DNA from 3 places in the Modestobacter lacusdianchii genome. Region 2 is predicted to be linked to each of the others. Evidence: riboswitches for the same ligand, from Rfam matches in the RefSeq annotation. Region 2 holds a riboswitch; each other region holds the start of a gene.
What was found. Region 2 has a riboswitch for thiamine pyrophosphate ahead of ACJTNH_RS05095 (purine-cytosine permease family protein). Riboswitches for the same ligand answer to the same signal wherever they lie in the genome.

Region 1 (9,320 bases), on a different contig from region 2:
ACCGCCGAGGCGCGCCGGCTCTGCCCGCCGGGCACCGCGTTCCTGGGCGGCCGGTTCGCCGCCTACCGGCGGACGTCGGAGGTGGTCATGACCCTGTTGCGGGAGCTCTCCCCGCTGGTCGAGCCGGTCTCCATCGACGAGGCCTACGTCGACCTGGCCGCCGGCGACCACGACCTGTCCGTCGCCGGGGTGACCGCGCTGGCCACCGACCTCAAGGACCGCATCGCGCTGGCCACCGGCGGCGTCACCGGCTCGGTGGGCATCGGCACCTCGAAGTCACTGGCCAAGATCGGCTCGGAGCTGCGCAAGCCGGACGGGCTGACCGTCGTCCCGCCCGGGCAGGAGCTGGAGGTGCTGCAACCGCTGCCGGTGCGCAGCCTCGGTGGGGTCGGCCCGGCCACCGCCGAGCGGCTGGCGCAGATCTCGGTGAAGACGATCGGCGACCTGCACCGGCTGTCGCTGGTGGACCTGACCAGCCTGGTCGGCCAGGCGCACGGCGCCGGGCTCTACCGGCTGGCCCGGGCGGACGACGACCGTCCGGTGGTGACCGACCGGGAGGCCAAGTCGGTGAGCGCGGAGGAGACCTTCGCCCGCGACCTGACCGACCCGGCCCGGCTGGCCGCCGAGGTCGACGCGCTCGCCCAGCGGGTGGGCAGCCGGCTGCAGCGCTCGGGCACCTCGGGGCGGACGGTGACGCTGAAGGTCCGCCGCTACGACTTCAGCACCCTGACCCGCTCGCAGACCCTGCCGCACGCCGTCGACGACCCGCGGCAGATCGCCGAGGTCGCCCACCGGCTGCTCGCCGCGGTCGACCGCAGCGGTGGCCTGCGGCTGCTCGGCGTCGGTGTCTCCGGGCTCTCGCCGTACGCCCAGGGCGACCTGTTCGCCGAGGTGCTGAGTCCCGTCGAGGGCACCGCCGTCGAGGACGCCGCGGTGGAGGACGCCGCCGGGGGCGGGGCCCCGACCGGGGAGCCGGCGGTCGAGCCGGTGCCGGGCGACCCGGCGCCGGGGCCGGCGGTGGTGGCCTGGTACCCCGGGCAGGACGTCGTCCACCCCGACCTCGGCGCGGGCTGGGTGTGGGGCAGTGGCCTGAACCGGGTGACCGTGCGGTTCGAGGGCCCGCGGACGGCGCCGGGCCCGGTGCGCACCCTGGCCGCCGACGACCCGGCGCTGCAGCCGGCCGACCCGCCGGACTGGACCACCCCCTGATCGGGTGGGGCAGCCCCTTCGGGGCATGCGCCGGGGCCGGTGATCACGACAGACTTCCCGGCGTGCCCCTGGACCGCGAGAACACCCCGGACGACGACGCCCCCGTCGACCCGGCCACCGGGCATGCGCTGACCGAGCGGGCGTTCCGGGCGGCAGCCGGTCGCGGCGACCAGCAGGCGGCGCTGGAGCTCGCCGTGCTGCTGCGCGAGGCGGGCCGGCAGCTGGAGGCCTGGCACTGGGCCCAGCTCGCCGCCGACGCCGGCTCCCGGCCCGCGGCCACCACCCTCGCCTGCTGGCGCTGGGAGGAGAGCCGCGACCCGGCGCTGGAGCCGCAGCTGCGGGCCGGCGCCGAGCACTCCGAGGTCGCCCGCGCCGCGCTCGCCGACCTGCTGCGCAGCACCCGCCGGGTCGAGGAGGCGCGCACCGTGCTCGAGCGCGGCGCCGCCCGTGGTGAGGTGGCCGCCTGGCTGCCGCTGGGCAACCTGTACCGCGACGAGCTGGACGACGTCGTCGCCGCCGAGGCCGCCTACCGGGCCGGCATCGAGGGCGGCGACCTGCACTCCCACCACAACCTCGGCGTGCTGCTGCTCGGCGCCGGCGACGTCGAGACCGCGATCGAGCACTTCTCCATCGCCGCCGCCGGAGGCGACGAGCTGGCCGCGCTGGTGCTGCGCGAGGTCCTCGAGGAGGGCTGAGCCCTCAGGCCGTCACCAGCGGCCGGCGAAGTGGTGCACCGGGCCGTGCCCGGAGCCGACCCCCAGCTCGCCGCCGGCCCGCAGCGCCGCCTGCAGGTAGTCGCGGGCACCCTCGACCAGCGGCGCCCAGCCCGGCTCGTCGCCGGCCAGCCGCGCGCGGGCGGCGAGTGCGGCCAGCGCGGAGGACAACGTGCAGCCGGTGCCGTGCGTCGCCGTCGTCGCCACCCGGGGGCGGCGGGTCTCCAGCACCCCGGTCGCGGTGACCAGCACGTCGACGGAGTCGTCGCCGCCCAGGTGCCCGCCCTTGAGCAGCACGGCGGCCGGCCCCAGCGCCAGCAGCGCGGTCGCCTGCGGGGCGAGCTCGTCGACCGTGGTCGCCGGCGCGACGTCGAGCAGCGCCGCGGCCTCGGGCACGTTCGGGGTGAGCAGGTCGGTCACCGGCAGCAGGTCGGTGCGGACGGCGTCCACCGCGTCCTGCGAGATCAGCCGGTCGCCGCTGGTGGCCACCATCACCGGGTCGCACACCACCGGCCCGGCCGGACGGCCGGCCAGCAGCGCGGCGACCTCGCGCACCACCTCGGCGGTGCCCAGCATCCCCAGCTTGGTGGCGTGCACGGTCACGTCGGCCAGCAGCGTGCGCACCTGCTCGGCCACGAACCCGGCCGGGACGCCGTGCACCCCGGTGACGCCGCGGGTGTTCTGCGCGGTCAGCGCGGTGAGCACCGCGGTGCCGTAGGCGCCCAGCGCGCTGAAGGTCTTCAGGTCGGCCTGGATGCCGGCGCCGCCGCTGGGGTCGCTGCCGGCGATGGTCAGCGCCACGGCCGCGGTCACGCCGGCACCCCGCTCAGCGCGGTGCGCAGCGCCCGGGCCGCAGCCGTCGGGTCGGCCGAGGTGCAGATGTCGGAGACGACGCAGATGCCGTCGACCCCGGTCGCGGCGACCGCGGCGGCGGTGTCCGCGGAGATGCCGCCGATCGCGACCGAGGTCAGCCCGCCGGCCCGCGCCCGGGCGGCCAGCTCCCGGGCGCCGTCGAGCCCCAGCGCCGCACCGGCGTCGGGCTTGGTGGGGGTCGACCAGACCGGGCTGAGCCCGACCAGGTCGACCGTGCCGGCGGGGAGGGCCAGCACGTCGTCCAGCTCGGCCGCGCTGCCCACCGAGACGCCGACCAGCGCGTCGGGCCCGAGCAGCGTGCGCGCCTCGGCGGGCGGCAGGTCGTCGGCGCCCACGTGCACCCCGTCGGCACCGGTGAGCACCGCGATGTCGACGGCGTCGTTCACGATCAGCGCGACCGCCGGCGGCAGCACCACCTGCACCGCGCGGACCAGCGCGAGCAGCTCCCGGTGGCTGGCGGTCTTGTCCCGCACCTGGACGGCGGTGACCCCGCCGGCGACCGCGGCGGTCACCACCTCGGGCACCGACCGCGGGGCGCAGAGCACCGTGTCGGTGACCAGGTAGAGCGTCGGGTCGAAGCCGGCCCTCATGAGCCGCGTACGTCGGCGGCGGCGAGGGCGTCGCCGTCCACGGCGTCCAGCGCATCGAGCCAGAGCGGGGCGAAGGTGCCCGGCCCGGCGGCCCGCGCGGCGGCGGCCTCGGCGGCCAGCGCCACGTGCGCGTGGGCGGCCACCGTGGCGGTCATCAGGTCGCCGGCGGTGGCGACGTAGGCCGCGACCACGCCGCCCAGCGCGCAGCCGGCGCCGGTGGTGCGGGTCAGCAGCGGTGACCCACCGCCCACCCGGACCACCCGCTCGCCGTCGGTGACCACGTCGACCGGCCCGCTGACCGCGACGATGCCCAGCGTCCGGCGGGCCAGCTCCTGGGCCGCCTCCAGCGCCGCCTCCGGGGAGTCGGTGCTCTCCACGCCGCGACCGCCCTTCCCGGCGCCGGCCAGGGCCAGCACCTCCGAGGCGTTGCCCCGGACGACGGTGGGCCGCAGCTCGACCAGGTCGGCGGCGAGCTCGGTGCGGAAGGTGAGCCCACCGACCGCCACCGGGTCGAGCACCCAGGGGCGGCCGGCCTCACCGGCGGCGCGGGCGGCCAGCCGCATCGCCTCGGCCGTGCGCTGGTGCACCGTGCCCACGTTGACCAGGACGGCGGAGGCGACGGCGGCGAACTCGCCGGCCTCGGCGGGCTCGTCGACCATCGCCGGGGCCGCGCCGATGGCCAGCAGGGCGTTGGCGGTGATCGTCTGCACGACCGTGTTGGTGAGGCAGTGCACCAGGGGTGCGGAGTCGCGCAGCGCCGTGGCGGCGGCGCGCAGAGCGGTGGCGTCCACGCCGTGACATCCCTTCGCCAGTGCGAACTGGAGCAGGTTCGACGGGTGTGTTCTCAGTCCCGGGCGGGACACCCCGTGTCAGGCCCGGACGCTAGCACCGCGCCCGGCCGGCCGCGGCCGGTGCGCTCGCTCGGCTTGATCACGAGCCGCTGACCTGCGACTCTGTGCGCCGGACCCAGGAGGAGGGCACGTGGACCCCATCGCCGTGGCCTTCCTCGTCGTCGGCGGGCTGGGCCTGCTCGTGCTCGTCGTCGCACTGCTGGCCGGCGAGCTCGGGGAGATCGGCCCGATCGACGCCGACGGCCCCTTCTCCCTCCCCGCGATCGCCGCGTTCCTCGGCGGGATCGGCTTCGGTGGTGCCGCGGCCACCGCGCTGCTGCCCGCCCTGCCCGGCGCCGCCACCGTGCTGCTGGCCCTGCTCGCCGGGCTGGTGGTGGCGCTCCCGCTGGCCGCCGGCGCCGTCCGGCTGTCGGCGCTGCTGCGCGACATGCCCACCGAGCCGACGCTCACCGCCGACCGGCTGCTCGGTGCCCAGGGGGTCGTCGTCTCCCGGGTGCCCGCCGGCGGGCTCGGCGAGGTGCGGCTCGGTGTGGCCGGCCAGCAGCTCAAGTACCACGCGCGCAGCGACGTGCCGCTGCCCGCGGGCACCCCGGTCTACGTCGTCGACACCCTCACGGAGACCTCCGTGCAGGTCGCCTCCACCGCACCGGAGCCGACCGACCTCTTCCCAGACCCCGGAGGAACCCAGCCGTGACCCTGCTCATCGCCATCGGCGGCATCGCCGTCCTCGTGCTGCTGCTCGTGCTCCTGGTGCTCTCCCGGATCAAGGTCGCCGGGCCGAACCAGGCCTTCCTGGTGACCGGCCGGCAGGGCCGCTCGGTCACCGGCACCGACGGCGCGGTCAGCCGCGACATGTCCGGGCAGAAGGTGGTGATGGGGGCCAGCGTCTTCGTGCTCCCGGTGGTGCAGAAGCTGCACTCGATCGACCTGTCCAGCCGGCGCATCCCGGTCGGCATCCGCGGCGCGGTGAGCCTGCAGGGCGTCAAGTGCGACCTCGAGGGCGTCGCCATCGTCAAGGTCGGCGGCAACGAGGGCGCGATCCGCGCCGCGGCGCAGCGGTTCCTCGCCCAGCAGGAGGGCATCGACACCTTCACCTCCGAGGTGCTGGCCGGTGCGCTGCGGTCGATCGTCGGCCGGCTGACCATCGAGGAGATCATCCGCGACCGGGCCGCGTTCGCCTCCGCCGTCGCCGAGGAGGCGGAGTCCTCGCTCACCGGTCAGGGGCTGGTGCTGGACACCTTCCAGCTGCAGGACATCCAGGCCGAGGGCAGCTACCTGGCCGACCTGGGCCGCCCGGAGGCCGCCCGGGTGCTCAAGGAGGCGTCGATCGCCGAGGCGCGCGCCCGGCAGGCCGCCCAGCAGGAGCAGCTGCTCGCCGACGAGGCGATCGCGGTGGCCCAGCGGCAGCTGCAGCTCAAGCAGGCCGAGATCGACGCGGAGATCGACGCCGCCAAGGCCCGCGCCGCCGCCGCCGGGCCGCTCGCCCAGGCCGCGCAGGACCAGGAGGTGCTGACCGCGCAGGAGAAGGTCGCCGAGCGGACGGCGGCGCTGACCCAGGCGCAGCTGGACACCAAGGTGCGCCGTCCGGCCGACGCCGAGCGGTACCGGGTGGAGCAGGAGGCCGAGGGCCGGAAGAACTCCGCGATCCTCACCGCAGAGGCGCAGCGGCAGGCGACCATCGCCGCCGCCCAGGCCGCTGCCGAGCAGGCCCGGCTGTCCGGTGAGGGCGAGCGGGCCCGCCGCTCGGCGCTGGCCGAGGCCGAGGCGATCGAGGGCGCCAAGCGGGGTGAGGCGGAGAAGCAGCGCCGGCAGGCGATCGCCGACGCGGTCGAGCGGGAGGGCGCAGCGGAGGCCGCCGCGATCCTGGCCCGCGGCAAGGCCGAGGCCGAGTCGATGGACGCCCGGTCCGAGGCGTTCGCCAACTACGGCGAGGCGGCGATCCTCGACCTGCTGGTCAAGGTGCTCCCCGAGGTGGTGGCGGCGGCCTCGGCCCCGCTGTCGGCGGTGGAGAAGATGACCGTCATCTCCGCCGACGGCGCCGGTTCGCTCGGCCGCTCGGTGGCGGCGAACGTGGCCCAGGGCCTGCAGCTGTCCGGTGACCTCACCGGCCTGGACGTCGCCGCGCTGCTCAAGCGGCTGGGCAACGGAGCCGCGGGGAGCGTGGGCGAGGCGGCGCCGGTCACGCGTGTCCCGCTCGACGGCAACGGCACCGCACCGGCGCGCGACTGACGAACCGCAGGCGTTCCCGCGGGAACGCCTGCTGGTCGCTGAGCTGCGGTTCTGTCATACCCCGAGAGCAGCATCGCGGCATGGGTGCACTCGTGGCGGTGGGCGGCGCGTCGGTGGGCGACTCGGCGCTGGGTGGCGAGCCGGGCGAGCGGTCGGTGGCGGAGCTGGCCCGGGAGATCAGGTCCGGCGCGGTGCGCCTGGCAGCGGCGACGGCTGCCTGGCTGCGGCTGGTGGCGGAGTTCGACGCCCGTGAGGGCTGGGGCGAGGTCGGCGTCCGGAGCTGCGCGCACTGGCTGGCCTGGCAGTGCGGGATGGGTCCGGGCGCCGCGCGGGAGCACGTCCGGGTCGCCCGAGCGCTGGGCTCGCTGCCGGTGACGGCGGAGGCGTTCGCCGCCGGCCGGCTGTCGTACTCGAAGGTGCGGGCGATCAGCCGGGTGGCCGACCCCGCCACCGAGGTCGAGCTGGTCGAGCTGGCGCGGCACGCCACGGCCTCCCAGGTGGAGCGAGTGGTGCGGGCCTGGCGCCGGTCGGACGCCGTCGACGAGGGCCGAGTCTCGGAGAAGCGGTCCTTCCAGTGGCACTGGGACGCCGACGGGATGCTGGTGTTGCAGGTCCGGATGGACGGAGAGTCGGGTGCGGCCCTGCTGGCGGCGGTCGAGTCGCTGGTGGAACGGGACACCCGCCGGGAGCGCGCGGCAGCGACCGGGGCGATGGCCACCGGAGAGACGGCGGCCAGGGAGACGGCGGCCACCGAGTGCCCTGCCGACCCCGGGGCGTTCCCTCGGGAACGGGCCAGTGCCCGCCGCTGCCGGGCGCTGGCCCAGCTGGCCGAGGTCGCCGCCGACACCGGCCGGCGAGCGGGCGACCCACCTCGCCGGGAGGTGGTCGTACACGTGGACGCCGACGTGCTGGCCGATGACGCCGCCGCGGGTCGGGCCCACCTGGAGGGTGGGCCGGCACTGACCCCGGCGCAGGTCCGGCGGATGGCGTGCGAGGCGTCGCTGAGCGTCATCGTCGAGCGGCACGGTCAGCCGCTGGCGCTGGGACGCCGTCGACGGCTGGCGACCCGGGCCCAGCGGCGGGCCCTGCTGGCCCGCGACGGCGGCTGCGCGCGACCGGGCTGCACGGAGACCCGGATCGAACGGCTGCACGCCCACCACCTCAGGCCGTGGCGGCTGGGTGGCCGCACCGACGTGTCGGCGATGGTCCTGCTGTGCGACGTCGACCACGGTCTCGTGCACGACGAGGGCATCGTCCTGCGCCTCCGGGGCCCGCAGCTGGTGGCCCACGACCGGGCCGGACAGCAGATCTGGGGCCCGCCCGACCCGGCCTTCGCCGCAGCTCCGGTCATCTCTCCCGCAGGGCAACCGGCCAACGTGCCGCGCCCGCCGCTGACCCTGGTGCCGGACGCCCAGTTGCCGGACGAGATGCCGGCCGGCGGGGAACGGATGGACCTCGGGCACGTGGTCTGGGCGTTGCTGGCACATCGCGACCACCTGCGGCGGACGGCGTCCTGAGTGCTTGCGACGATGAGCCGGTGACCGACGCCCCTCCCCTGCGCACCGCCCGGTTCGCCGAACTGACCCCCGCCGAGCTGTACGGGCTGCTGCGGCTGCGGGTCGACGTGTTCGTCGTCGAGCAGGAGTGCCCCTACCCGGAGCTGGACGGCCGCGACGCCGAACCGACGACCCTCCACCTGTGGTTCGCCGACGACGAGGGCACGGTGCTGTCGACGATCCGGCTGCTGGAGAACGGCGAGGACCGCGCGATCGGCCGGGTGGCCACCGCGGTCCAGGCCCGGGGGCGGGGGCTGTCGGCGCAGCTGGTGCAGCGGGGCATCGAGCTGTGCGAGGGCCGCACGATCGACATCGGCGCGCAGGCGTACCTGGAGTCCTGGTACGAGCGGTTCGGCTTCCGCCGGTCGGGGCCGGACTACCTGGAGGACGGCATCCCACACCTGCCGATGCGGCTGGCCGGCCGGGGCTGACCCGCGCGGACGCTGGGTCACCGGGCCACCCGGAGGGCTGTCACCTGCCCGCAGCGCCCGTCACCCAGCGGAGTGATCTGGTGACCTTGCGTCTTCTCCTGGGGGTGGGCGGGCCCTAGCGTCCAAGGCTCCGAGGTGGCCTCCGCCGGCCGACCTCACCGGAGCCCCGGAGAGAGCCAGGCATGACGAGGGTGCGCCTCCGCCGTCCCAGCCGTCGCGCGACGCGACGGGGCGTCGTCGTGTCCACGGCCGGCGCGCTCGTCCTCGCCGCGGCGCTGCTCTGGCAGACCGCCTACGCGGGCTTCACCGACCAGACCACCGCGCTGCCCGCCAGCATCGGCACCGGCACTGTGGCGCTGACCAACGAGATCGAGGGCATCGCGCCGCTCAGCCTGCCGGCGATGCGCCCGGGCGACAGCGTCACCGAGTGCGTCATCGTCACCTCGACCGGCTCGCTGCCGGCGACCGTGCGGCTCTACGCCCGGGACCGGACGAGCACCGGCGACCTGGCCAGCTACCTCCAGCTCTCCTGGGACGCCGGCACCGGCGGCGGCGTGAACGCCGACTGCGCCGGCTTCCGCTCCGCCGGCACCACGGTCACCACCACGATGGGGTCCTTCGCCACCAGCTGGGCCCGCGGCATCCTGCCCTGGGACACCGCGGGCGGCACCACGGCGGAGACCCGCACCTACAAGTTCACCTTCACGCTCTCGGCCAGCGCCCCGGCGCGGGTCAAGGGCGGCTCGGCCCGGCTCACCTTCGTGTGGGAGGCCCAGAACCGATGACCGCCACCCTCGGTGCCGGCGCCGTCCCGGCCCCCGCGCCCACCTCCTGGCGACAGGGGTGGACGGCGTTCCTGCTCGCCGCC
Region 2 (9,320 bases):
CCACGGTGCTGCTCTACACCGACGGGCTGGTCGAGGGGCCGGACCTGCCGCTGGACGACGGTGTCGCCCGGCTGGCCGAGCTGTTCGGTGAGCTCGGCGAACTGCCGCTGGACCAGTTGTGCGACCAGCTGGTGGCCCGTCTGCGGCCGCACGGGTCGGAGGACGACGTCGCGCTGGTCGCCGTCCGGCTGCACCCGGAGGACCGTCCGCGGCCGGCGAGCGCCGGGCCGGAGATCGTCCCGCCCACTCCCTGAGCGCCGCCCGCGACGGGGCCGCACTCGGCAGAGGCCAGCTGCGGGGTGCTCAGCGGCGGGGGAGCAGCGCCCAGACGCTCTTCTGGCCGTCGGTGAGGTGCCAGCCGTGCGCGTCGGCCATCTCGGCGATCAGGTAGAGGCCCAGGCCGCCCTGGCTCGGGTCACGGCCCACGGCCGGCGCCGGGGGCCGGGTGGCCGCGGAGTCACGCACCTCGATCAGCCACGCGTCCGGGGTGCGCTGCACCCGGGCGCGGACGCCGCCACCCCCGTGCCGCAGGGCGTTGGAGGCCATCTCGTCGAAGGCCAGGACGACGGCCTCGTCCAGGTCGGCGGCCTCCTGGTCGCCGCGGGACTCGGCCGCCAGGCCACGTCGGAGCTGGGCTCGCACGCGGGGCAGCTCGGCCACCGAGGTGAGGTCCCACGACCAGCCGGCCTCGGCGGGCGGAGGTGGCGACGACGGCCATGCCAGGCCGGCCGACTCGCCCGTCACTCGATCTCCTCGCGTCCTGGCCGTCAGTTGCTCGACGACGAACCCCTGTCTTGGCCCTGTGGCACACCACTGAAACCCGACACGTCGTGTGAGTCACCTCACCTGATTCCTGCCGGGGTGCCAGCCGGACGGCGCGTCGGCACGGCGGCCGCTGTTCCCCCGGCACCGTAGGACATCGGCAGGGTCGCCGGGCGGCGGGAACCCCCGATGTCACGGTGACGTCATGTGGCGGCGGGGCGGGTTCAGTGCGCGCTGCCGCCCAGCTGGAGCAGCACGACCCCCCCGACCACCAGGGCCAGTCCGCCCACCTGCCAGCCGGTGAGCGACTGACCGAGGAAGACCGCACCGATCGCGGCCACCGCAGCGGTGCCGGTGGCGGACCAGATGGCGTAGGCCACCCCGACCGGGACCGTCCTGACCACCTGGGCGAGCAGCACGAAGGAGAGCGCGTAGCCGGCCAGCACGGCCAGGCTGGGCAGCAGCACGGTGAACCCGGCGGTGCGGGGGAGCAGCGAGGTCGCGACGACCTCGGTGACGATCGCGCAGGCGAGCAGGAGGTAGGCCACGGCCCCGATCGTGCCCGGCTCAGCCCACAGCGGTGAGCAGGTCGCGCACCGAGGCCGGGTCGCGCATCACCGCGCCCATCACCGCGACCCCGGAGGCACCGGCGGCCAGGCAGCCGGCGACCTCCTCGGGGCCGATCCCGCCGAGGGCGTACACCGGTGGGCCCAGCGGCGCGAGCGCGGCCAGCCCGGCCGGGCCCAGCGCTGGGCCGTACCCGGGCTTGGAGGGCGTCGGGAACACCGGGGACAGGAAGGCCCAGTCGCAGCCCTCGGCGCGCGCCCGGGTCAGCTCTGCCGCGGAGTGGCAGGACCGGCCGACCAGCCGGGGACGCGGCGCGGGGAACGGGTCGTGCGCGGCCAGGTGGACGGCGTCGGCGGCGCCGCTCCCGGCGCGCACCAGCACCCCGCCGACCGGGTCGAGCAGGGCCCGCAGCCGGTCGGCCAGGGCGTCGCGCTCGGGCCCGGGCAGGTCCTTCTCCCGCAGCACCACCGCCCGGGCGCCGGCGACGACCGCGGCGGCCACGGTGTCGACCAGGCTGCCCCGGCACCGGGTGCGGTCGGTGAGCACCAGCAGCCGCGGCAGGGTCATCCCAGCTCCGGGCGCCCCTGCATCGCGGTGGAGGCCTGGGCGTGCCAGCGGCGCGGGATCCGCCCGGCGCCATGGGCCAGCCGCCCGCCCTCCACCGCCTGCCGCATGGCCAGCGCCATCCGCTCGGGGTCGCGGGCGCGGGTCACCGCCGAGGCCAGCAGCACCGCGTCACAGCCCAGCTCCATCGCCAGCGCGGCGTCGGAGGCGGTGCCGATGCCGGCGTCGAGCACCACCGGCACGTCGACCGCCTCGCGCAGCAGCGCGATCGAGTGCGGGTTGCGGATGCCCAGCCCGCTGCCGATCGGCGAGCCCAGCGGCATCACCGCGGCGCACCCGATGTCGGCCAGCCGCCGGCCGAGCACCGGGTCGTCGGTGGTGTACGGCAGCACGGTGAACCCCTCGGCGACCAGCTGCTCGGCGGCGTCCACCAGCTCGACGGCGTCCGGCAGCAGTGTCACCTCGTCGCCGATGACCTCCAGCTTCACCCAGTCGGTGCCGAAGGCCTCCCGGCCCAGCCGGGCGGCGAGCACCGCCTCCCGGGCGGTCCGGCACCCGGCGGTGTTGGGCAGCAGCCGGACGCCGCAGCGCTCCAGCACCTCGAGCATCGACCCGCCGGGCACCGCCTCCACCCGGCGCAGGGCGACGGTGACCAGCTGGCTGCCCGAGGCCCGGACCACCCGCTCCAGCACCTCGAGGCTGGGCAGGCCGCCGGTGCCGAGCACCAGGCGCGAGGTGAAGGGCTGCCCGGCGATGGTGAACGGGTCGGTCGCCTCCTCTTGATGCAGGCCGTCCTGCAGGGGCCCGCTCTCCTGCAGGCCCCCGTGCAGGGGCCCGCCGCGAGCCCGTGAGGCTTCGTCCCGAGCTTGTGAGGGATGAGGCGGACGAGGTCCTTCGAGGGGGGCAAGGGGGTCCTTCGACATTCAGCCTCCTGCGGTCGGGGCGAGCACCTCGAGGCGGTCGCCGGGGGAGAGCTCGGTGGTGGCCCAGCTGCTGCGCGGGACGACGTCGCCGTTGCGGGCGACCGCGACCCGGTCGTGCCCGCCGCTGCGCTCGGCGACCAGCCCGGCGACGGTGGTGCCGGCCGGGAAGTCGGCGGGGGTTCCGTTGACGGTGATCGGGACGGTCATCGGTGGGTGAACCTCTCGGCGGTGAACGGGGCGGCGAGCTCGGGCAGCGCGCCGTCGGCCAGCAGTCCGGCGACGACGTCACCGGTGACCGGGGTGAGCAGCACGCCGTTGCGGTGGTGGCCGGTGGCCAGCACCAGCCCGGGCAGGCCGCCGGGCCCGAGCAGCGGGGCGTTGTCCGGGGTGCCGGGGCGCCAGCGGGCCAGGGTCTCGACCAGCTCCAGCTCGCTGACCCCGGGCACGACCTCCATCGCGTCGTGCAGCAGGTCGTGCACGCCGCCGGCGGTGACGGTGGCGTCGAAGCCGCGGTCCTCGGTGGTCGCGCCGACCACCAGCCGGCCCTCGCCGTAGGGCACCAGGTAGACGTGCCTGCCGCGGACCAGCGCGCGCACCGTGCCACCGAGCAGCCCAGCCGCGCCGGCCAGCCGCAGGACCTGCCCCTTCACCGGGCGGACCGGCAGCGGCGGCACGCCCGGCAGCCCACCGCTGCGCGCCCCAGGGCCAGGACGACGGCGTCCGCGGCCACGACCGAGCCGTCGGCGAGCCGCAGACCCGCGGCCCGGCCGCCCTCGACCAGCAGCTCGGCGACCCGCTGGGGCACCACCCGCACGCCGGCGGCCTGCGCGGCGGCCAGCAGCGCGCGGTGCAGTGCCCGGCCGTCGACCGAGTGGTCACCGTCCACGGCCAGCCCGCCGCGCAGCCGCGGGGTGAGCGCTGGTTCCCGGCGGCGGGTGGCCGAGGGGGTCAGCCGCTCGGCGGTGAGCCCGAGTTCGCACTGGTAGGCGTGCAGCGCGCCCAGGGCGGCGACGTCGTCGGCGTCGAAGCCGACCACCAGGGTGCCGGCGGTGCGCAGCCCGACCGGCGTCCCGCTCGCGGCCTCCAGCTCGGCGGCGAAGGCCGGCCAGCGCTGCACCGACGCCAGGCACAGCCGCAGCAGCGCCTCCTCGCCGTAGGCGGCCTCGGTGACCGGCGCGAGCATCCCGGCGGCGGCCTCGGAGGCGCCGGTGCCCGGGGCGTCGTCGACCACGGTGACCGACATCCCCCGCTGCGCCGCCCGCCACGCGACCGCCAGCCCGATCAGGCCACCCCCGGCCACCGCCACGTCGGTCATCGCAGCGCCCGCAGCAGCTCACCGGTCGCCGCACCGGGGTCTGCGGCGGTGGAGACCGCACCGACCACCGCGACGCCGGCGGCCCCGGCGGCCAGCAGCTCGCCGACCCGCGCGGCGGTGACCCCGCCGATGGCGACCACCGGCACCGGCACCGCCGCCGCCACCGCGGCCACCCCGGCCGGCCCGATCGGGTCGGGCAGCCCGGTCTTGGTGGTGGTGGCGAACGCCGGGCCGACGCCGAGGTAGTCCGCGCCCTCGGCGACCAGCAACCGGGCCCGCTCCGGGTCGCGGGCGGTGCCGCCGAGCAGGTGCCCGGGGCCGGCGACCCGCCGGGCGGCGGCCAGCGGCAGGTCGTGCTCACCGAGGTGCGTGCCGTCGGCGCCCACCGCCAGGGCGACGTCCACCCGGTCGTTGACCAGGCAGGTGACGCCCGCCGGCCGGCAGATCTCGACCACCGCGCGGGCGAAGTCGTGCAGCACCCGGTCGGTGCAGCCCTTGGCCCGCACCTGCACCACCGGCGCACCGGCGGCCACCGCCGCGGCCACGGCGGCCAGCGCGCGCGGCCCGCCGGCGGCGTCCGTGAGCACGTGCAGCCCGCCGAGGGGCCTCACGCCGCCGTCCGCCGGACCCGCAGCCGGGCGGGCAGCACCAGCAGCATGGTCAGCACCGCCGCGACGGCGAGGCTCACCAGCGAGGCCGACCAGCCGTTGGCCGGGTCGATGCCCAGGTCGAGCTGGCGCTGGGTCCACCAGGCGGTCCAGCCGGCGCCCGGGCCGCCGAAGTACGTCGGCAGGGTCAGCTGGTAGGCGACGAACCCGGCGAGCCACGGGAGCAGCAGCGACAGCCGGGCGGGCGCGGTGTCGGAGGTGTCCCAGGCCCGGGTGCGCAGCGCGTAGGCGACCAGGAGGACCCCGATCAGCGGCACGAAGACCGCGCCGATCAGGAAGAGGAACGGCTCGTAGGCGGCGATGTCGAAGCTGAGCGCCAGCAGCGTGGCGACGGTGCCGACGACGACCGCGGCGACCCGCCGGTCGATCCGGGCGACGACGTTCTGCGCCGAGACGGCGGTCGAGTAGAGGTTGGCGAAGGCCTCGTCCAGCTCGACGACCACCAGCACCAGCACGGCCAGCGCGCCCAGCGGCACGGCCAGCAGCGCGTCGACGACGTCCAGGCCGGCGCTGCCGTAGGCGGCCAGCGCCAGCACGCCGAGGGTGAACATCGCCACCGTGGCCAGGCCGTAGCCCAGCGCCGCGCCGGTTGCGGCGGACCGGCCGCTGCGCACGTGCCGGGTGTAGTCGGCGGCCAGCGGGAACCAGGAGATCGGCAGGGCGATGACGATGTCGGTCGCCGTCCAGAACGAGGTGGCGTTGCCGGTGGTGAGCTCCGGCAGCGGCTCGCGGAGCACCTCCACGTACAGGTAGACGATCGCGGCCAGCGCCGCCCACACCGCGTACCGGGACAGCACCCGGACGACGCCGAGCGGGCGCAGCGCCATCGCGGTGGCCAGCACACCGGCCAGCAGCACGAACGGCCAGCGCGGCGCGTCGAGCACCCGCGAGGCGGCCTCGGCGATGATCACGATCTCGAAGGTCGCCCAGCCGATGCACTGCACCAGGTTCAGCGCGGTGGGCAGCCAGGAGGCGTGCCGGCCGAGCAGGCCGCGCAGCAGCACCATCGCCGGCACGCCCTCCCGGGCCCCGATGCCGGCGGCGCCGCCGAGCAGCAGCGCGCCGATCACCGCACCGACGACGACGGCGCCGAGGGTCACCGCCAGCGGCCGGTCGGGCAGGACGACGAAGACGGCGGCCACCGGCAGCAGCAGGCTGATGCCCAGGTTGCCCCACAGGCCCAGGGCGTCCCGGAAGCCCAGGGTGCGGGCGGGTGGCTCGCCCAGGGTGAGCGGTGCCTCCGCGGTGGCGGACGGGCGGATGACGTCGGACGTGCTCATCGACAGCTCCCTACGCCGGCATTACCCGGTCAGGTTCCAGCGGTCGGCGGCAGGTCAGCCGCCCTCTCAGCCCGGTTCTCCGAGCTCCCGCACGTGGCATCGGCCACGACGTGCGCCACCCTAGCCACCTCGTAGAGTCCGCGCCGTGCCGGTCGCCGAACTGCTCCGACGTCATCCCGATGCCTGGCGCGGGGCCACCGCGCACCCCTTCCTGCAGGCGGTGCGCGACGGGTCGCTGCCGCCGGCCGCGTTCGACACCTGGCTGGTGCAGGACGCCCGCTTCGTCGCCGACCTGCTGCGCTTCCAGGCCCGGCTGCTGGCCCGGGCACCGCGCCCGGCCCAGGCCGTGCTGGCCGGCGGCGCCGGAGCGCTGGTCGAGGAGCTGGCCTGGTTCGAGCAGCAGGCCGCCGCCCGCGGGCTCGACCTCACCGCCCCGGCGCTGCCGGCCACCGCCGCCTACGCCGAGCTGCTGGACCGGCTGGACGGCGCCGGCGTGCCCACCGCGCTGACCGCGCTGTGGACGATCGAGCGCACCTACCTCGACGCCTGGTCGGCCGCCGCCCCCGGCGCCCCGGCCTACCGGGAGTTCGTCGAGCACTGGACCGTGCCGGCCTTCGCCGGCTACGTCACCGGCCTGGAGGAGGCGGCCGACGCGGCCGGTGGCGCGGACGACGCGCTCTTCCTCGAGGTCGTCGCCGCCGAGACGGCGTTCTGGCAGATGGCGGTGGACGCGTGAGCCTCGCCGCCGACCTCTGGGCGGAGAACGCCGACCTGGCCGCCGCGGCCCTGGCGCACCCGTTCGTGCAGGGCATCGCCGACGGCACGCTGCCGACCGAGCGGTTCGCCGGCTACGTCGCCCAGGACGCGTTCTTCCTGGAGTCCTTCGCCCGCGGCTACGCGCTCGGGGTGGCGCACAGCCCGGACCGGGCCGCGCTGGACACCTTCGCCGACCTGCTCGCCGGGGTGCGCGAGGAGCTGCGGCTGCACGGCTCCTACGCGGCCCGCTGGGGCATCGACCTGACCGCCGTCGCGCCGCTGCCGGCGACCTCGGCCTACACCGACTTCCTGCTGGCCACCGCCTCGCTGGGCGGGGTGGGCCTGACCTGCGCGGCGATGACACCGTGCATGCGGCTCTACGCCCACCTCGGGCAGTCGCTGGCCGGCACGGCGGCCACCCCCTACACCGAGTGGATCACCACGTACGCCGACCCGGGCTTCGAGGACCTCGCGGTCACCCTGGAGCGGCTGCTGGACGCCACCGCCCCCGACACCCGCCCGGTGCGGCACGCCTACCGCCGCGCGATGCAGCTGGAGGTGGCGTTCTTCGACGCCGCCCTCTGACCTCCGGCTCGCCGCCGTGGCGGCCATGTCGGCCGACATGGCCACCCGTCGGACCCGTTCGACGGCCATGTCGGCCGACATGGCCGGGCGGGGGACGCGCGGACCAGCGCCGCCGGTCGGCGTCGACCCGGCCCGTCAGGACAGGGCGGGGGACCAGGCGCCGGTGAGCACGCTGGCGGTGACCGCGACCGCGCAGACGGCCACGGCGGCGACCACCACCCAGGCGTCCAGCGGGCGCAGCCGCGAGCCGCGGGCGTTGGTGCGGGCGATGCCGGAGTCGAAGCCGCGGGCGTCCATCGCGGTGGCCAGCCGGCTGCCCCGCCGGATCGCCCCGACCAGCAGGCCGAACGCGGTGCTGGCCAGCAGCCGCACGTGCGCTCCCGGGTTGCGGCCGCCGTCGACCCCGCGGGCCCGGCGGGCCAGCCGGATGGTCTCCCACTCCGCGGCCAGCAGCGGCACCAGCCGCAGCGCGGCCAGCGCCCCGTAGGCGAACCGGGTGGACACCCGCCAGTGCAGGGTCAGCGCGTCGGCCAGCCGCACCGGGTCGGTGGAGGCGACCAGCAGGATGCCGGGCAGCGCGAGCGCCACCACCCGCAGCGCCCAGGTCGCCCCGCTCAGCCAGGCCTCCGCGCCGTCCAGGGAGCCGAAGGCGACGTTCACCCAGGCCACCCCGGCCGCGCTGAGCAGCAACGGCCAGGTGCGGCGCAGCACGTCGCCCGGCCGGGTCAGCCCGGCGGCGGGCAGCAGCGCCAGCTCCACGGCCAGCAGCACGGCCGGCGTCACCAGGTCACCGCTGACCAGCAGGACGGCGGTGACGACCACGATCGCGGTCAGCTGGGCCACCGGGTTCACCGCCGACAGCGGCACCGGGCGGGCCGGCCCCAGGGCGAGCGGGACGCTCATGCGGGCACCGGGGCGCCGAGGGTCAGCACGTCGTCGGCGAGCGCGGTGACCACGGCGGCGTCGTGGGTGACCAGGCACAGCGCCCGGTCGCCGTCCTGCTGCTCGGCCAGCAGTGCCACCAGCTCGGCCCAGGTCTCCCGGTCCTGCCCGAAGGTCGGCTCGTCGAGCACCAGCACCCGGGGCGCGGTGGCCAGCGCGGTCGCCACCGACAGCCGGCGCTGCTGCCCGCCGGAGAGGGTGAACGGGTTGGCGTCGGCGAGCGCGGCCAGCCCCAGCCGCTCCAGCAGCTCCTCGGCGGTGGCGCGCGCCTGCGCGGCCCCCGCCCCGGAGCGCAGCGGCCCCAGCGACAGCTCGTCGCGCACCCGCCCGGTGAGGAACTGGTGCTCGGGCTGCTGGAACACCGTGCCGATCCGGTTCGCCAGCTCCGCCGCCGGCCAGCGGTGCGGGGGCAGGACCGGACGGCGCAGCCCGGCGGTCAGCGCGGGGGAGGCGACGACCCGGCCGGTGCTGGGCGCCCGCAGCCCGGCCAGCAGCAGCGCCAGCGTCGACTTGCCGGTGCCGTTCGGTCCGGTCACCGCCAGCGTGCGGCCGGCCGGCAGGACGACGTCGGTCGCCGCCAGCGCGGGTCGCGTGCTGCCCCGGTGCGTGAAGCCCGCCGCCTCGGTGGCCAGCAGCAGCTCGCCGGGGGAGTGCACCTGCCGCGCCGGCAGCTGCAGCGGCGCCGGTCGCCAACCGGGCGGGTGCTCCACCGCGCCACAGCCGGGCAGCAGCTCCACCACCCGGTCGACCAGCGGCAGCCACGCCTCGACGTCGTGGTCGACCACCACCAGCGTCGCCGACCGGTCGGCCACCGCCCGGGTCACGGCCGCCCGCACCAGCGCCGCGCCGTCCGGGTCGAGCTGCGCGGTCGGCTCGTCGAGCAGCAGCAGACCCGGCCGGGGCGCCAGCGCGCCGGCCAGCACCAGCCGCTGCTTCTGCCCGCCGGACAGCGCCGCGG
Region 3 (9,320 bases), on a different contig from region 2:
AGGTCCATCGCCTGCTCCAGGAACTCCACCCCGGTCATGCCGGGCATCCGGTGGTCGGCCAGCAGCAGGGCGGTGGTCTCGCCGCGCGCGGTCAGCTCGCGCAGCACCGCCAGCGCGTCGGGGCCGCTCTCCGCCCGGACGATCCGGAACGCCTCGCCGTAGCGGCGGCGGAGGTCGCGGGCGACGGCGCGGCTGACGGCGCGGTCGTCGTCGACGGTGAGCAGGACGGGTCGGGCAGGCACAGCACCTCCGGTCAGCGCCGCCGCGGGGTGGTCCGCCCGGGTGAGCGGGCCCCCGGTGGCCCGCTCATCCAACTCCGGATGTGTGAACAGCGGAAGTCCCGCCGACCGGTCAGACCGGGCGGACCTGTCGCGGCATGGCCAGCGCGGCGAGCAACCCGAGCCCGAGGACGGCGGCGCTGACCGCGAACGCCACCTGGAAGGAGAAGGCGTCGGTGAGCCAGCCGGCGACCAGCGGCCCGACGACCGCACCCAGGTCGGCGACCATCTGGAACACCGCGACCATCCGGCCGCCACGGCGCGGGCTCACGTCGCCGACCAGCGCGGCGGGCACGCTGGCCAGCAGCGAGGCGCCCAGCCCGAAGGTGGCCATCGCGATCAGGAACGCCGCGGTGGACGGCGGCAGCACGAGCACCGCGATCGACGCGGTGGCCAGACCTGTGCCGAGCACCAGCGACGGGCGCCGTCCCCAGGTGTCCGACAGCCGGCCGGCCCGCAGCAGGCCCAGCGCCTGGGCCACCGACCCGGCCAGCAGCCCGGCGCCGGCCCAGGCCACGGTCTTGCCCAGCTCCTCGGTGACGTACAGCGGCACGAGCGAGTTGCGCACGCCGAACAGCACCCACCCGACGCCGAGGTTGGCGACCAGGGCCGCCAGGTAGGCCCGGGAGCGCAGCGCCTGGCGCAGCCCGCCGGCCTCGGTGCCGGGCGGCGGGACGGCGGCGGTGGAGGGCTCCGGCCCGCCGCCCTGGTCGACGCCCGGTGCGGTGGCGGCCGGGGTGGGCGGGAGCGCGGCCGGCCGGAGCAGCACCAGCGCGACCGCGCCGGCCACCAGCAGGAACCCGGCGTAGACGAAGAACGGCACCCGCGGGGAGATCTCGGCCAGGAAGCCACCGGCGGCGGGCCCGGCGATGCCACCGAGGATGAAGCCGCCCTGGTAGGTGGCGGCTGCCCGGCCCCGCTGGTGGGCGGGAGCGGTGCGCAGCAGCAGCGACAGCGCGGCGACGGTGAACATAGCGCTGCCGATGCCACCGGCGGCGCGCAGCGTGACGAAGAGCGGGAAGTTGCCGGCCAGCCCGGCCAGTCCGGTGGTCACCGCGACGATCGCCAGCCCGGCGGCGAGCACCGCCCGCTCGCCGATCCGCTCCACCAGCGACCCACCGCCGAAGGCCGAGACGAACCGGAAGAAGGCGAAGGCGCTGACCGCGAAGCCGACGGCGGTGGTGCCCACGCCGTAGTCGCGGACGAACAGCGGGATGGCCGGGGCGACGACGCCGAAGCCGAGCGCGACCACGAAGGCGACGATGGCGAGGACGCCGACCTCGCGGGGGAGGGGGGCGTCCTTGCCGCGTCGTCGCACGAGCGCCGATCCTCACACGGGCGCCCGGCCGGGCTCAGGCCTGGGGGTGCAGCACCAGCCGGCCGGTCACCTCGCCGGCCCGCAGCCGGTCCAGGGCCTCGTTGACCTGGGTCAGCGGCAGGGTGGCGGCCACCGGCGGGGTCAGCTGACCGGCTGCCGCCAGGCCCACCGCCTGCTCCAGCTCGGCCAGCGTGTTGCCCACGCTGGCCAGCACCCGCTGCTCGGCGACCACCAGCGCCAGCGGGCTGACGGTGAGCTGGTCGGCGCTGTAGCCGACCAGCACCAGCCGGCCGCGCCGGCCCAGCACGCCGGTGGCCAGCTCGAGGGTGGCGGTCACCCCGGCCAGTTCGACCACCACGTCAGCGCCCTGCCCGCCCGACAGCCGGGCGACCGCGTCGGCGGCCTCGCCCGGTGGCACCGCGGCAGTGGCCCCGCAGCGACGGGCAGCATCCCGCCGGGCGGCGTCCCGGCTGACCGCGATCACGGTGGCACCACGCCGCCGGGCCTCCTGCACGGCGGCCAGCCCGACACCGCCGCTGCCCAGCACCAGGACGACCTCGCCGGGCTCCACCGCCGCCTCGGCCAGCGCGTGCACCGCGGTGGTGCCGGCACAGCAGAGCGGGGCCGCAGCGTCGAAGGAGACCTCGTCCGGCAGCCGGACCAGGCAGTGGGCCGGGACGACCAGCTGCTCGGCGAAGGCGCCGTCCGCGGCGAAGGCCAGCACGCCCCGCGGGGTGAGGCAGAGGTTCTGCCGGCCGCGCAGGCACCAGCGGCAGGAGCCGCAGAACAGGTAGTAGTAGACGGCGACCCGATCGCCCTCGGCCCAGCCGGTGACCGCCGAGCCCACGGCCTCGACCACGCCGGCGGCCTCGTGGCCCAGCGTCATCGGGGTGCGGGACGGCGCGTAGAGCCCGTCGGTGAAGTGCAGTTCGGTGCCGCAGACACCGGCGGCGTGCACCCGCACCCGCACCTCGTCGGGCGCGGGGCTGGGGACGGGGACGTCGTCCAGGGCCAGCGGCCGGCCTGGGGCATGGAGACGTGCGGCGAGCATCGAGCAGCTCCCTCCGCCGGCATGAACCGGATCAGGTTGGACGGTCGGCGGTGGTCGTCCGCCTTCTCAGCCCGCGCCCGGGCTCCCGTGTGCGCCGATGAAGCTACCGGGCCTGCTCCACGGGCTCGACGCGGCGCAGGAACGACCGGATCGCCAGGTGGTGGGAGAGCTGCTCGCGGTGCTCGTCGCAGGCGGTCCAGACCTTCTCCCGGTCCGGGGTGTGCAGCTTCGGGTTGTTCCACACCAACCGGGAGGTGGCCGGCGCCCGGCAGCCCTTGGCCGAGCAGATCAGCGCGTCGTCCGTCACGTGCTCGAGTCTGGCCCCCGACGTCCGGGTGACCGGGAGGCCGGTGTCGGGACCGGCCCGGAAGTCCGCCGATCCGCGTGACGACACCGGGACGGCTGGGTACGGCCGGGTCATGACCGACACCAAGCCCCTCGCACTCGTCACCGGCGCCTCCAGCGGGATCGGGTTCGAGCTCGCCAAGCAGTTCGCCCAGCACGGCTTCGACCTGGTGATCGACGCCGAGGACCCGACCATCGACACCGCCGCGGCGCGGCTGCGGGCCGAGGGCACCGAGGTGATCGCCGTCCAGGCCGACCTCCGCACGCCCCAGGGCATCGAGCAGCTGTGGACCCGGGTGCAGGGGCTCGGCCGGCCGCTGAACGCCGCGGCGCTCAACGCCGGCGTGGGCCGCGGCGGCGCCTTCGTCGACACCGACTGGGCCGACGACCTGGAGATCATGCAGCTCAACGTGGTCTCCACCGCCGCGTTGCTCAAGCTCTGCCTCGTGGAGATGACCGGCCGCAACGAGGGCCGGGTGCTGGTGACCTCCTCGATCGCCTCGACGATGCCCGGCGCCTACCAGCCCGTCTACAACGCGTCCAAGTCCTTCGTGCAGTCGCTGACCGAGGCGGTGCAGCAGGAGCTCAAGGACTCCGCGGTCACCGTCACCTCGCTGATGCCCGGCCCGACCGACACCGACTTCTTCAACCGGGCCGACCTCGACGACACCGCCATGGGCAAGGGCCCCAAGGACGACCCGGCACAGGTCGCCGCCCAGGGCTTCGAGGCGATGATGAGCGGGGAGGAGAAGCTCACCGCCGGTTCGCTGATGACCAAGGTGCAGGGCGCGGCGAACAAGGTGCTGCCCGACGCGTTCAAGAGCTCCGCGCACGAGGCGATGGCCAAGCCCCGCGACTGACCTCCCGCCTGCGACGACGCCCCTCCCCGGTCCGCCGGGCGAGGGGCGTCGGCGTTCCTGCCGAACGCCGTGCCGGGCCGGGGGAGGGCTGGCAGAGTGGGCGCATGGACGACGTCGTCATCTGCTCCCCGGTCCGCACCCCCGTCGGCCGCTTCGGCGGGGTCTTCGCCGGGCTCTCCGCCAACGAGCTGGCCGCCTCCGCGCTGCGCAGCCTGGCCGAGCGCGCCGGCCTCGGTGAGGGCGAGGTCGACGACGTCATCCTCGGCAACTGCAGCCCGAGCGGGGAGAACCCGGCGATCGGGCGGATCGCCGCGCTGGACGCCGGGCTGGGCGTGCGGGTGCCCGGGCTGCAGATCGACCGGCGCTGCGGCTCCGGCCTGCAGGCCGTCATCTACGCCGCGATGCAGGTCGCGGCGGGTTCGGGCACGGTCGTGGTCGCCGGTGGCGTGGAGTCGATGAGCAACGTCGAGCACTACGCGCTGGGGCTGCGCACCGGCGCCAAGGGCGACGGCGTGATGCTGCACGACCGGCTGGCCCGCGCCCGCGAGACCGCCGGCGGCATCCACCACCCGGTGCCCGGCGGCATGCTCGAGACGGCGGAGAACGTGCGCCGCGAGCACGGCATCGACCGGCTCGAGCAGGACGCCTGGGCACTCCGCTCCCAGCAGGCCGCCGGGGCGGCGATCCGGGAGGGGCGGTTCGCCGACGAGATCGTCGGGGTCGAGGTGCCGGCGACCCGGAAGACGGCGGCCCGCCTGGTCACCGAGGACGAGCACCCCCGCCCGGACACGACGATGGAGGACCTGGCGAAGCTCCGCCCGGTGATGGGCCGGGTCGACCCCGAGGCCACCGTGACCGCGGGGAACGCCTCCGGTCAGAACGACGGCGCCGCGCTGTGCATCGTCACGACCCGGGCCGAGGCCGACCGCCGCGGCTGGGAGCCGTTCGTCCGCCTGGCCGGCTGGGCGGTGGCCGGCGTGCCGCCGGAGACGATGGGCATGGGGCCGGTGCCGGCCACCGCCGCCGTGCTGGAGAGGACCGGCCTGAAGCTGTCGGACATGGACCTCATCGAGCTCAACGAGGCCTTCGCCAGCCAGGTGCTGGCCTGCCTGCAGGAGTGGGGCCTGGACGGCGCCGACCGCGACCGGGTCAACGTCAACGGCTCGGGCATCTCGCTGGGCCATCCGGTCGGCGCCACCGGCGCACGCATCCTGGCCACCCTGGCCCACGAGATGCGCCGGCGCGAGGCCCGGTACGGCCTGGAGACGATGTGCATCGGTGGCGGTCAGGGGCTGGCCGCGGTCTTCGAGCGGGTCGTCTGAGCGGCCCTCGTCGGGCTGGTCCGGAGCCGGAGACGGGACCCGCTACTTAGGTAAGCCTTGCCTGAGGTAGAAAGTGCGCATGTTCCGCACCAGCTCGCCCATCGCGCGACGCACCTCGATCACCAGCCTGGCCCTCGGCACCGTGGCGATGGCCGCCCTGACCGGCTGCTCGCCCGGCTCCGACGACGCCTCCGCGGACGCGTCGTCGTCCGGCGCCGCCGCCGAGACCACCTTCCCGGTCACCATCGAGCACGCCTACGGGGCCACCGAGATCCCCGAGGAGCCCGAGCGGGTCGTCTCACTCGGCTACACCGAGCAGGACGCGATCCTGGCGTTCGGGGTCGTGCCCGTCGCCGTCCGGTACGCCTTCGGCCCCGAGGACGACGTCTTCTTCCCCTGGGCCGACGAGGCCGCCGGGGACGCCGACCCGGAGATCCTGCCCCGGGCCGAGGTCGACCCCGAGCAGATCGCCGCCCTGCAGCCCGACCTGATCATGGCCGTCACCGCGGGCCTCACCGAGGACGAGTACGCCACGCTGTCGGAGATCGCCCCGGTGGTCGTGCAGCCGGCGGAGTACATCGCGTTCGGCACCCCGTGGCAGGAGCAGACCCGGGTCACCGGGCAGGCGCTGGGGCAGCCCGAACGCGCCGAGGAGCTGATCGCCGACGTCGAGGCCCAGGTCGAGAAGGCCGCCGCCGCGCACCCGGAGTTCGCCGGGAAGACGGTCACCCTCTCCGGCCCGGCGTACGAGGGCGAGTACCCCTTCCACACCTCCGACGACACCCGCACCCGCTTCTTCCTGGACCTCGGCCTCATCGTCGACCCGGCGCTGGACGCCGCGGCGCAGAGCGACTTCTACGGCACGGTCAGCCGCGAGCAGGCCCAGATGCTGGACGCCGACGTGCTGGTCTTCCAGGTGGGCTCCGAGGCCGAGCGCGCCGGCATCGAGGGCGACCCGGTGCTCGCCGGCCTGTCCACCGTCACCGCGGGCCGGTCGCTCTTCATCGCCGACGACGACTACGCCGCGCTCCAGTTCGCCAGCGCGCTGAGCCTGCCCTACCTGCTCGACAGCTTCACCCCGCAGCTCGCCGAGGTGCTGGGCTGAGCTGACCTGCACTGCCCGGCGGGGGGCTCGTCGCGCCGGGCGGTGTGCCGGGGTGCGGACGTGCCTCGCAGCCGGGCGGCGCTGGCACACTCCGCTCGTGGCTCGCCGGCGTCCGCGTCCTCCCCGCCCCGGCGGGTCGTCGCGGTGGCAGGCGGCCGGTCGGGCGGCCGCCTGGACGGCCGCCGTCCTCGGCACTGCCTCTGCCGGGGTCAGTGCGTCTGGACGGCGGGTGGCACGGCCCTGCTGGACACCGTGGGGGGCGCGGTCGAGCAGCTGGCGCGGCAGCGCTCGGCGGCCGCCGTGCTGCTGGGCGTCGTCGTCGTGGTCGCCAAGCTGGTGGGCGCCGCCCTCGGGCCGGCCGTGCGGCGGTGGCCCCACCGGCCGTTGCGGTGGCTGGCCCTGGTCGCCGGCGCGCTGCTCACCGCCTGGGGTGGGGCGAACGTGCTGCTCGGGAGTGCGGTGCTCGCCGGTGTGCTGGACCTCGGCCCGGTGGCCGACGAGCGGGCGCTCCGGTGGCACGTCCTCCTCTGGGACGCCTGGTTCCTCCTCTGGGGGGCGGCGCTGCTGGCCGCCGTCCTGCTCGCGCGGGCCGGTCAGCGCAGCGGTGCGGTCGACCCGCGCGCCACCAGCACCGGTTCGACCAGCTCGGCCCGGCGCAGTGGCTGAGCGGTCTCGCCGGTCAGCTGGGCCAGCAGGAGGGCCGCCGCGCGCCGGGCGAGCAGCTCCGCCCGGTTGTCCACGGTGGTCAGCCCCGGGGACCACCACTCGTAGAACGGCTCGTCCTCGGTGCAGATGACCGACATCTGGTCGGGCACCCGCAGCCCGCTGTCCCCGAGCGCCGGGACGGCACCGAAGGACGCCTCGTGGTTGCTCACCAGCAACGCCGTCGGCTGCTCGGCCAGCGCGAGCAGCTCGCCGGTGGCCTCGCGGCCGAAGTCGGGGGTGAACGGGCCGCGGTGCACCAGCTCGTCGACCACGGGCACCCCGGCGGCGGCCATGGCGGCCGCGAAACCGGCGTGGTGCAGCCGCCCGGAGGTGATCTCCGGCGGGCCCTCGATGGCGGCGATCCGGGTGTGCCCGAGCCCCAGCAGGTGCTCGGTGGCCAGCCGGGCCGCCGTCTCGTAGGCCGACATCACCGACGGGGCCAGCGAACCGGGCACCTCACGGTTCATCGTCACCACCGCCCGGCCCTCCCGGACCAGGGTGTTGACCAGGTCGGTGTTGGCGCCGGAGCCGGCCACGACCACCCCGTCGAAGGAGTGCTGGCGCACCGTCTGCAGGAACGCCGCCTCCCGGCCCGGGTCGCCACCGGTGGTGCAGACCAGCACCTGGTAGTCCTGCTCGGCGGCCCAGCCCTGCAGGCTCTCGGCGATGGTGTGGAAGGTCGCCGTCCGCAGGTTGTTGACCACCAGACCGAGCAGACCGGTGCGGCGGGTGCGCAGCGCGCTGGCCATCCGGTTGGGCTGGTACTGCAGGGCCGCAGCGGCGGCCTCCACCCGGGCCCGGGTGGCGGGCAGCACGGCGGGGTGTCCGGACAGGGCACGGCTGGCCGTGCTGGTGCTCACCCCGGCGGCGGCGGCCACCGAGTGCAACGTCGCGGACACGCTCGATTCCTACCGGTACGTCTCCTGCCCCAAACGGTCGCCCCCTGTCGGGGTGTCGGCAACCGGTGTGCTGCGACGGCATCGTCGTACCCCGACCGTACGGTCGGCCCCGGTCCTCCGCCGGAGGGCGGGACGGAGGAACCGGTGTACCAGTCCGACGGCACGTTGGTGGTCAGCGCCAGCGACCTGACCGGCTTCCTGGAGTGCGAACACCTCACCCGGCTGTCGGTGGAGGTGGCACGAGGGGAACGGAGCCGGCCACCGGCGGTCGACCCGATGACCGAGCTGGTCGCCGCGCACGGCACGGCGCACGAGGAGCGGCACGTCCAGCGGCTGCGCGACCGCGGGCTCACGGTCGTGGAGATCGCCGGGCCGTCCGGCAAGGACGCCGCCGGGCTGGTCCGCGCCCAGGCCGAGACGCTCGCCGCGATGCGGGCCGGCGCCGACGTGGTCTACCAGGCCACCTTCTTCGACGGGCGGTGGCGCGGCCACGCCGACTTCCTGCTCAAGCGCACCGACCGGGCCAGCGACCTCGGCGACTGGGCGTACGACGTCGCGGACACCAAGCTGGCCCGGCGGATCAAGGTGCCGGCGCTGCTGCAGATGGCCCTCTACGGCGATCTGCTGGCCGGGCTGCAGGGCGTGCCGCCCGAGCTGCTGACCGTGGTCACCGGCGACCAGCAGGAGCTGGTGTTCCGGTACGCCGACGCCGAGGCCTACACCCGGGCGGCCCGCAGCCGGTTCCTCGACCGGCTGGGCGACGGCGACCTCGCCCCGCCGTACCCGAACGCGCACTGCGGCGTCTGCCCGTGGCGGGAGACGTGCACGGAGCGCTGGCGCGCGGAGGACTCGCTCTCGCTGGTCGCCTTCATGCGTCGCGACCACGCGACCGCCCTGGTCGAGGCGGGCATCCCGACCGTCACGGCGCTGGCCGCCCGGCTGCCCGACGAGCTGCCCGACCCGATCGGCCGGTCCTCGCGCGAGCGGCTCACCCAGCAGGCCCGGCTGCAGGTGGCGGAGCGGGCCACCGGCACGCCGTCCTACGAGTTCCTGCCCCGCGAGGCCGGGCGGGGGTTCGAGCTGCTGCCCCCGCCGAGCGCCGGTGACCTGTTCTTCGACATCGAGGGCGACCCGTTCGCCGGCGACGCCGGGCTGGAGTACCTCTGGGGCGTGATAGACACCGCCGGGCAGTTCACCGCCTTCTGGGGGTGTGACCCGGCCGCCACCGACCAGTCGGCCGCCGAGCGCGCGGCGTTCGAGCAGCTGGTCGACCACCTGACCGCCGCCTCCGCCGCCGACCCGGCGATGCACGTCTACCACTACGCGCCCTACGAGCCCACCCGGCTGAAGACGCTCTCCGCCCGGCTGCAGACCCGGGAGGCCGAGGTCGACCGGCTGCTGCGCGGCGACGTGCTCGTCGACCTCTACGCGGTGGTG

Region 1: linked by a shared signal. The riboswitch ahead of thiM (hydroxyethylthiazole kinase) and the one ahead of ACJTNH_RS05095 (purine-cytosine permease family protein) in region 2 are both predicted to bind thiamine pyrophosphate.
Region 3: linked by a shared signal. The riboswitch ahead of ACJTNH_RS18670 (alcohol dehydrogenase catalytic domain-containing protein) and the one ahead of ACJTNH_RS05095 (purine-cytosine permease family protein) in region 2 are both predicted to bind thiamine pyrophosphate.

Annotation. Positions count from the first base shown of each region.
Region 1 is NZ_JBJJTJ010000028.1:15,856-25,175, forward strand. It holds gene ACJTNH_RS17110 (DNA polymerase IV) at 1-1,209, shown strand, start outside; gene ACJTNH_RS17115 (hypothetical protein) at 1,272-1,904, shown strand; gene thiD (bifunctional hydroxymethylpyrimidine kinase/phosphomethylpyrimidine kinase) at 1,917-2,735, opposite strand; gene thiE (thiamine phosphate synthase) at 2,732-3,385, opposite strand; gene thiM (hydroxyethylthiazole kinase) at 3,382-4,176, opposite strand; TPP riboswitch at 4,169-4,262, opposite strand; gene ACJTNH_RS17135 (NfeD family protein) at 4,367-4,930, shown strand; gene ACJTNH_RS17140 (flotillin family protein) at 4,927-6,465, shown strand; gene ACJTNH_RS17145 (DUF222 domain-containing protein) at 6,546-7,982, shown strand; gene ACJTNH_RS17150 (GNAT family N-acetyltransferase) at 8,003-8,452, shown strand; gene ACJTNH_RS17155 (hypothetical protein) at 8,635-9,237, shown strand; gene ACJTNH_RS17160 (signal peptidase I) at 9,234-9,320, shown strand, end outside.
Region 2 is NZ_JBJJTJ010000005.1:77,788-87,107, reverse strand. It holds gene ACJTNH_RS05140 (SpoIIE family protein phosphatase) at 1-254, shown strand, start outside; gene ACJTNH_RS05135 (ATP-binding protein) at 304-744, opposite strand; gene ACJTNH_RS05130 (DMT family transporter) at 987-1,310, opposite strand; gene ACJTNH_RS05125 (thiamine phosphate synthase) at 1,330-1,896, opposite strand; gene ACJTNH_RS05120 (thiazole synthase) at 1,893-2,681, opposite strand; gene thiS (sulfur carrier protein ThiS) at 2,817-3,023, opposite strand; gene ACJTNH_RS05110 (FAD-dependent oxidoreductase) at 3,020-3,466, opposite strand; gene ACJTNH_RS05105 (FAD-dependent oxidoreductase) at 3,463-4,131, opposite strand; gene thiE (thiamine phosphate synthase) at 4,128-4,742, opposite strand; gene ACJTNH_RS05095 (purine-cytosine permease family protein) at 4,739-6,079, opposite strand; TPP riboswitch at 6,070-6,180, opposite strand; gene ACJTNH_RS05090 (thiaminase II/PqqC family protein) at 6,225-6,815, shown strand; gene ACJTNH_RS05085 (TenA family protein) at 6,812-7,420, shown strand; gene ACJTNH_RS05080 (energy-coupling factor transporter transmembrane component T family protein) at 7,556-8,323, opposite strand; gene ACJTNH_RS05075 (ABC transporter ATP-binding protein) at 8,320-9,320, opposite strand, start outside.
Region 3 is NZ_JBJJTJ010000036.1:10,885-20,204, reverse strand. It holds gene ACJTNH_RS18680 (response regulator) at 1-242, opposite strand, end outside; gene ACJTNH_RS18675 (MFS transporter) at 352-1,596, opposite strand; gene ACJTNH_RS18670 (alcohol dehydrogenase catalytic domain-containing protein) at 1,631-2,647, opposite strand; TPP riboswitch at 2,638-2,746, opposite strand; gene ACJTNH_RS18665 (hypothetical protein) at 2,751-2,954, opposite strand; gene ACJTNH_RS18660 (SDR family NAD(P)-dependent oxidoreductase) at 3,067-3,852, shown strand; gene ACJTNH_RS18655 (acetyl-CoA C-acetyltransferase) at 3,957-5,174, shown strand; gene ACJTNH_RS18650 (iron-siderophore ABC transporter substrate-binding protein) at 5,254-6,279, shown strand; gene ACJTNH_RS18645 (hypothetical protein) at 6,340-6,945, shown strand; gene ACJTNH_RS18640 (LacI family DNA-binding transcriptional regulator) at 6,873-7,883, opposite strand; gene ACJTNH_RS18635 (TM0106 family RecB-like putative nuclease) at 8,028-9,320, shown strand, end outside.